Regions from separate parts of the Pelosinus baikalensis genome, predicted to be linked through region 2. Evidence: riboswitches for the same ligand, from Rfam matches in the RefSeq annotation. Region 2 holds a riboswitch; each other region holds the start of a gene.

Region 1 (2,275 bases), on a different contig from region 2:
TATTCGTGTGAAAAAAGTAGGGTTTATTATGGCATTTACATTATTATTGATTATGGGAATGTCATTTTCTGCCTTAGCAAAGGATAAAGCCCAGATGACTCCTCCCCAAATTATTACCTTAGCGGCGATTTCTCTACCGCTGGAAATGAAGGAGAAATATGCAGAACAAACAGTGCCAGTGAAGATTAAAGCAACTGTATCTGAACTTGGAACGGTAGATGGTGATGTACAAATCATTACAAGTTCCGGCGATGCTGCCTTTGATAATGCAGTGATTGAGTCAATAAAAAAGTCGATGTTTAGTCCTGCATATAGTGATAATACAGCTGTTTCTTGCTCGATTGTTCTTCCTTTGCATGTCAAAGTAGAAAAAAACATACCAGAAGAACAAGTAGGCAATGAAACACCACCTATCTCGGATAATCAATAAGTCAATTAAGTCAGAAATCGGGTTTAAAATTTCTTTAAATAACGCCATCTCAAATTATGAGTATAACAAAGCTGGGGCACAATGAGATGGAATCACTGAGCCCCAGCTTTGTTAGTGGTAATCAAGTATTGGTTTTTAATTCAAAACAAAAAGCCTTGCAAATTCTAACAAAGAATGAGCGAGGCTTTTTAAGATAAACAAAAATACTAAAGTATACATTTAATGATGACGATTTTTTTTAAATAGATTATGAGCAGCTTCAATTACGTATGATATGAGATGCAAAATGAGATAGAAAAACTTGACAAATGAAAAATTAGATAATATAGTAATATAAGGTAATAATTAGTAGAATTTAATATGAATGATATAGGTGCCTTTCGAGGCTTAATAGGGAAGTTCGGTTAAAGTCCGACACGGTCCCGCCACTGTAATGAGGAGCAAACCCATGTTTATGCCACTGGGATGAAAATTCTGGGAAGGTATGGGAGAGCGATGATCCAGAGTCAGGAGAACTGCCTATATATCAATCACCGTTTGACCTGCGAGAGATGGGGAGGGGATTTTGCGCAAGATACGCATTATTTCGTCTCGGCTGTTTTTTTATTCAGCTGAGATTTATTTATTGTATTTTGAAACTTGCGTTTAACTCTCGGGATCATACCGGGAGTTTTTTGTTTATCAAAAGGTAAACGAGAATTAGTTTTAACAGATGATTTTGGTCAGTGAGTAAGCAAATAGTGGAGGAATGTTATATGAAAAATAAATATGAACTATTGTTATCGCTGAAGTTGCTTGAATATGAAATAAAACAATTAACAATTTATTCCAAGGAATGTAATGAGTGTTTTGATCTGCTAAAAAATAAATTAGACTATCTTTGCAAATTTATGACAAATGATGAGAATCTAAAACAATGGAATTTATGGGAGAATCATAGAGATGTAAGACAACATTGTGAAAGATTAAGAGAAACATCCGTAAAGGCCTTATGTGATATGGAAAAATATCAATCACTTTGTACGTCCAACCACAAATTAGACATAAGTGAGTATTTTACGAGTTTATCAGAGTCCGTTAAATCTGAACTTGAAGATTTTGGTATTGATCGTAAATCTAAGGTGCTTTTTATAGGATCAGGTGCTTTTCCAATTTCAGCACTTACCATTGCTAACGAAATAAGAGCTGAAGTGATGTGTTTGGATATTGATAGGGAGGCTTTAAATCTTGGAGAACAAGTAGCTAATATTTCTGGCTTGCAATCAATGGTCAAATTCTCTAATGAGAAATTAAGAGATGTAGCTTTTCTAAAAGAAGCTACACATATTATTGTTGCTTCACTAGTAAAAAACAAAACCGAAGTCTTAGATGAATTAAAAGGTGTTATAGGTTTGAAGACAAAGATTCTTTTACGATATGGGGATGGTCTAAAGTCGGTGTTTAATTATCCTTTAGACAAAAAGTTATCTGCGGAATGGGTACAAACCCTAAACTGTCAAAGCAAAAATATTTACGATACTATTATTCTGGAGAAAGCAATATGAACATTATTTTTGATGCTTCAAGTATTGAGAAGGAGATAACTCCTGTCCATAGTTTTGGTAATACATTAATAGTTGGTGCTGGTCCAGCAGCAATACATATTGCTGTGAATATTTCCCATGGATGGTGCGATAGATTAGGTATGCTGAATCGGAAAGGATCCCACGCAAGTCGTCTTAGAAGAGATTTAGAACAGAATCATTACAAACTTACAGCAAAGGTACAAAGTGAAATGTACAGCCACCTTACAGGAGAGGCTAATTTAGAATATTTCTACGAAGGTTTTGATAACGTAGATGATAT
Region 2 (2,275 bases):
TACACCAGAGGTTAACTTCCATTGGTTGGTCATATTCCATTCATCTTGCGCGTATAAAGCCCGATTTGTCAGTTTGATATCATTCATATTCACTACTTTATCTTGGTTAAAATCAAAGCCCGTAGTAAAAATATGGCGATCACCCATTTTTTGCGTGAATTGCTCTTGAATTCCAATAGTCTTAACTGTTGTTGTTGTTGAGCCCCATGTAGATCCTATATCATAGGTTGTATCGTAGTCACCACTGAGAAAAGATAATTGATTGTGGCTTTTTTCCGAAAGCTTATTGTTATAAATCATTTTCCAAGAAGAATTATCAGCAGTGCCTGCTTTATGATTATCGATTCCATAAGCACTATCTGCATAACGGTAATCCCCTTTGTAGTTATCATACATCAATGTTACATCAGAGTCATCGTTGATATTTTGGGTTAGCCTAAATGAGTTAGTTTCCCCATTTCGATGTTGGGGAATCCTTACACCGTGACCATCTTTATAATCTCCTAGAATATCCTTCTGGCTCGTTATAACCCAACTAAGATCTCCTGATTTTCCCTGATTCAGCAGCGAATAGTTTTCTTTGCCATAACTGCCTCCCGTGAGAGTTAGAGTTGTACTATTACTTTCCGCTTTGCGGGTAATAATATTAATAACGCCGCCTTTGGCATTGGAACCGTACAATGCAGATGCAGATCCTTTTAGTACTTCTATTCTTTCAATATTTTCTAGAGAGCTATAGGCACTAAAAGGAAAGGGTCCGCTAGTAGCAGCATTGATCTTTATTCCATCGATCAATACGACAATCTCTTTTGCTCCATTAATCCTTAAACCATTAGAATGCTCGTATCCTACGCCACCGCCATAATTATACACAGCGACACCTGGCACATCTCGCAGTACTTCCACCAAATCATGATAATGGTTTTTTTCAATTTCATCTCGCGTGATTACCGTCATATTCGCATTGGCTTCAAATACTTTTACTGGCGTTTTAGTGGCAGTTACCACTATTTGGTCAAAAGAATACTCTTCTTGTTCTTCTGTCTCTGCAGCCTGTACATTTGGCATGTGTAATAATAGAGCACTCCCCAGTACACAGGCGCATAACTTGGCTTGTTTTAACTTTATCTGCTTACCCACACTTTTCCTCCTATATTTTTGTTTTTTTATATAAAGAATATTTATGCAGTTCTCCAACAAAACCCGTAAAAAAATCTCTTAACCCAAAAAGGTCAAGAGATTTTACAATAGCATAAAGTAAATAGTAATCCCGACGTATATATACGTCGGGGAAAAATAAGCACAATAAAAAAACTATCGTACAAATCCCCTCCCCATCTCTCGCAGGTTCTAACGGTGATTGCTATATAGGCAGTTCTCCTGACTTAGAATCATTGCTCCCCCATACCTTCCCAAGACCTTTATCTCAGTGGCATATCATGGGTTCACTCCTCATTACAGTGGCGGGACCGTGCCGGAATGAAACCGGACTTCCCTATTAAGCCCCAAAGGGCACCTATACCATCCATATGAAATTTTTTACATATTATAAGATTCACTTTATAATATCTTTAAAGAATTGTCAAGGAATCAGTATTAACAAATTCTTTTTAAAACTCTATCCCTTTTTGAGCTTTTATGCCTTTTTTATAGGGATGTTTAATCTCTTTCATTTCCGTCACTAAATCCGCTTTATCAATAATTTCTGGACGTACATCCCGCCCTGTCAGCACAAGATGCAATGCAGAGGGCTTGTCCTCTAATAATTTTAATACTGCTTCCAGAGATAGAACGCCAAACTTAATCGCATAGTTAATTTCATCTAAAATAATCATATCCCACTGGTTTGATTCAATTTCTTTTCGCGCCATCGCCAAGGCTTCTTCAGCTGCATGACGATGATCAGCCATAGCATCTTCATTCGCATTGCGAACAAAACCTTCCCCCATCTGACGCATTACAAAATTAGGTCCCAAAGCCTCTGCCGTTTTTAATTCGCCATACTTCCAGCTGCCTTTAATAAACTGTATGATCAGCACTTTGAATCCCTGTCCCCAAGCCCTTAGTCCAAGACCTAAAGCTGCTGTTGTTTTTCCTTTGCCATTTCCTGTGTTAACAAGAATTAAACCATGTCTGTTTTCCATATCCATTCCTCCCCCCTTATTTTCAAAACCCTTTGAAACAACTTTGTAGAATATCTAGCTATTACTCCTTTATCTATTTCGCTATCGACATATCAATGCCTGCATATACCATGTCCGGCTTTTTGACTCAT
Region 3 (2,275 bases), on a different contig from region 2:
ATTTCCTGGGAAAGGATTGTAGGCTACAACGGCTTCTTTCCCCATAACCTTATCAACTATTTCCTGACGATTAATGAGGGCATCCATTCCTTTGCGGAATTCTTCATTCCCCCATAAATCTTGATTGTTACCAGCATAATTGTAAATTAAATGATACACTCGTTTACCTGGAACACTCTCTACGGTTACCTTGCTATCCTTGCGCAAAGTTTGCAGCGTATCCAGTGCCGGACGATAAATGATATCCGCATCGCCGGATTGCAACGCCAATAGACGAGCATTTGCATCATCATTAAATGTCATAATAACCCGATCCAATTTCGCTATACCATTCCAGTATTTAGGGAATTTTACCAATTCTGCACCTTTAGCAATATCAAAGCTGGCAAACATAAATGCACCCGTTCCAATAGGCGGCTTACCATCTGGCACCATCACATCCATAATCACCGTATTATAATGAACTAATTCCGACGGCAGAGCCGGATATGGATTTTCAGTGGTAATTTTTAAGATATCACCGACTACCTCAATTACAGCAATTTTTAAAGATGCTTTTACGCCAGGATTTACGGAAATAGAGCGCTCTAAGCTAGCCTTAACAGCCTCTGCAGTCAGATCTTTTCCATTATGGAATTTCACTCCCTTACGGATTTTAAACTCCCAATGCTGACCATCGTCAGATTTCCAGCTTTCTGCCAGCCAAGGATAGAGTTCTGTTGTTTTTGGGTCCAATCCAACCAGGGTTTCCATCGCTCCAGAGTTTAAGATAAAACTAAAATGACACCGATGAGGGTCCATCGTATTCGCAGGCCAAACCGTGATAAATTTAAGTACCTTCTCCTTCGCACCACTACTGCTCTTCTTGTCAGAAGAACAGCCAGCCACTGCCATCAGCAAACAGCTGATTAACCCCAAAATAATCCATAAATAAGAACGTTTTTTCATTTTTCTCCGCCTTTCTAGTTATAATAAAAAAACTCTCGGTATAAACCGAGAGTAAAACGCAAGCAGAAAACAATACGAAAATTCGCATAAATCCCATCCCCATCTCTCGCAGGTTATATCGGTGATTTGTTATATAGGCAGTTCTCCTGACTCTGGATCATTGCTCCCCCAAACCTTCCCAAGATATCATCTCAGTGGCACAACATGGGTTTGCTCCTCATTACAGTGGCGGGACCGTGTCGGCATTGAACCGAACTTCCCTATTAAGCCCCGAAGGGCACCTATACCAGCAATATCTAATTGTAATAGTCATTCTCATCGATACTTTACAATAGAATCCTCTCTTTGTCAACTGTTGGTTTTTTTGCAACATATAGATAAATGGAGGAAATCCTTTTAAATCTTTTATCATTAAGCAAGATGTAATTCGATCCGGTATGAATTAAATGGCTAATTTCCCTTTTTCATCTTCAATAATTAATTCTCCACCATGTTTTAGCATCTTTTCACGCACATATTGAAAAACGTGGATACCATCATGATCCAAATGTCCGATATTATTAATATTAACCACAATACGCCGATACCCATACTGCAAATGCTTCAGCATGTTTTGCTCCAGAAAATTAAGATGCTCTACAAATACGTCACCGCTTACATTCATATATACTTGTCGGTTATCAGTTGTTACCCATACAGACATCCCTCTTCCTCCTTTTACAACCTTAAAATAACAAATTCACTTTATTTTCATATGTTTTATGAGCTTACAATCTTATTTTTCTTTTAATATTGATAATCATTATCATTTTAACAATAATTAAAACATCTGTCAAATATTTTAATTCTCAATCAGTGTATGTAACCAAATCTTTTACTGTTCATATACTAAATTAGATTCCCTTACTTATATGTTAGCCGTGGCTAACCATATTTTTTCCTACTAATGTTAGCCCTGGCTAATATTAAACCATTTTGCCAAAGGAGGATTTATAATGAATACTGCATTAACAACAATTCCATTATCAACACTGGGCATAGGATCTGTATGCCAGATCGTATCCCTTAATTTACAAGGCTTGCTGCGCCGCCGCATTCTAGACTTAGGTATGGTACCAGGAACGCCTGTTCAATGTATTCGCAAGAGCCCAACAGGTGACCCTGTAGCCTATATGGTACGTGATACTCTCATTGCTTTACGCAGTGAAGACGCCAGTCAAATTCATGTTAATCCGATGTAATCTGGGCTATAACTATAGCCAACAAATTTAGGGGGGGAGAATGGGAATGAGCAATTCTACGATTGAAGAACATCATAAACTTCTGA

The links. A riboswitch is a leader RNA that binds a small molecule or an ion and turns the genes downstream of it on or off. The one in region 2 is predicted to bind cobalamin.
Region 1: linked by a shared signal. The riboswitch ahead of LMF89_RS21850 (nicotianamine synthase family protein) and the one ahead of LMF89_RS11430 (TonB-dependent receptor plug domain-containing protein) in region 2 are both predicted to bind cobalamin.
Region 3: linked by a shared signal. The riboswitch ahead of LMF89_RS20915 (ABC transporter substrate-binding protein) and the one ahead of LMF89_RS11430 (TonB-dependent receptor plug domain-containing protein) in region 2 are both predicted to bind cobalamin.

Annotation. Positions count from the first base shown of each region.
Region 1 is NZ_JAJHJB010000046.1:23,279-25,553, forward strand. It holds gene LMF89_RS21845 (TonB family protein) at 8-430, shown strand; cobalamin riboswitch at 785-967, shown strand; gene LMF89_RS21850 (nicotianamine synthase family protein) at 1,186-1,974, shown strand; gene LMF89_RS21855 (opine metallophore biosynthesis dehydrogenase) at 1,971-2,275, shown strand, end outside.
Region 2 is NZ_JAJHJB010000014.1:20,095-22,369, reverse strand. It holds gene LMF89_RS11430 (TonB-dependent receptor plug domain-containing protein) at 1-1,140, opposite strand, end outside; cobalamin riboswitch at 1,354-1,535, opposite strand; gene cobO (cob(I)yrinic acid a,c-diamide adenosyltransferase) at 1,611-2,144, opposite strand; gene LMF89_RS11420 (sirohydrochlorin cobaltochelatase) at 2,237-2,275, opposite strand, start outside.
Region 3 is NZ_JAJHJB010000041.1:26,732-29,006, reverse strand. It holds gene LMF89_RS20915 (ABC transporter substrate-binding protein) at 1-948, opposite strand, end outside; cobalamin riboswitch at 1,068-1,248, opposite strand; gene LMF89_RS20910 (STAS domain-containing protein) at 1,391-1,651, opposite strand; gene LMF89_RS20905 (FeoA family protein) at 1,944-2,189, shown strand; gene LMF89_RS20900 (FeoB small GTPase domain-containing protein) at 2,236-2,275, shown strand, end outside.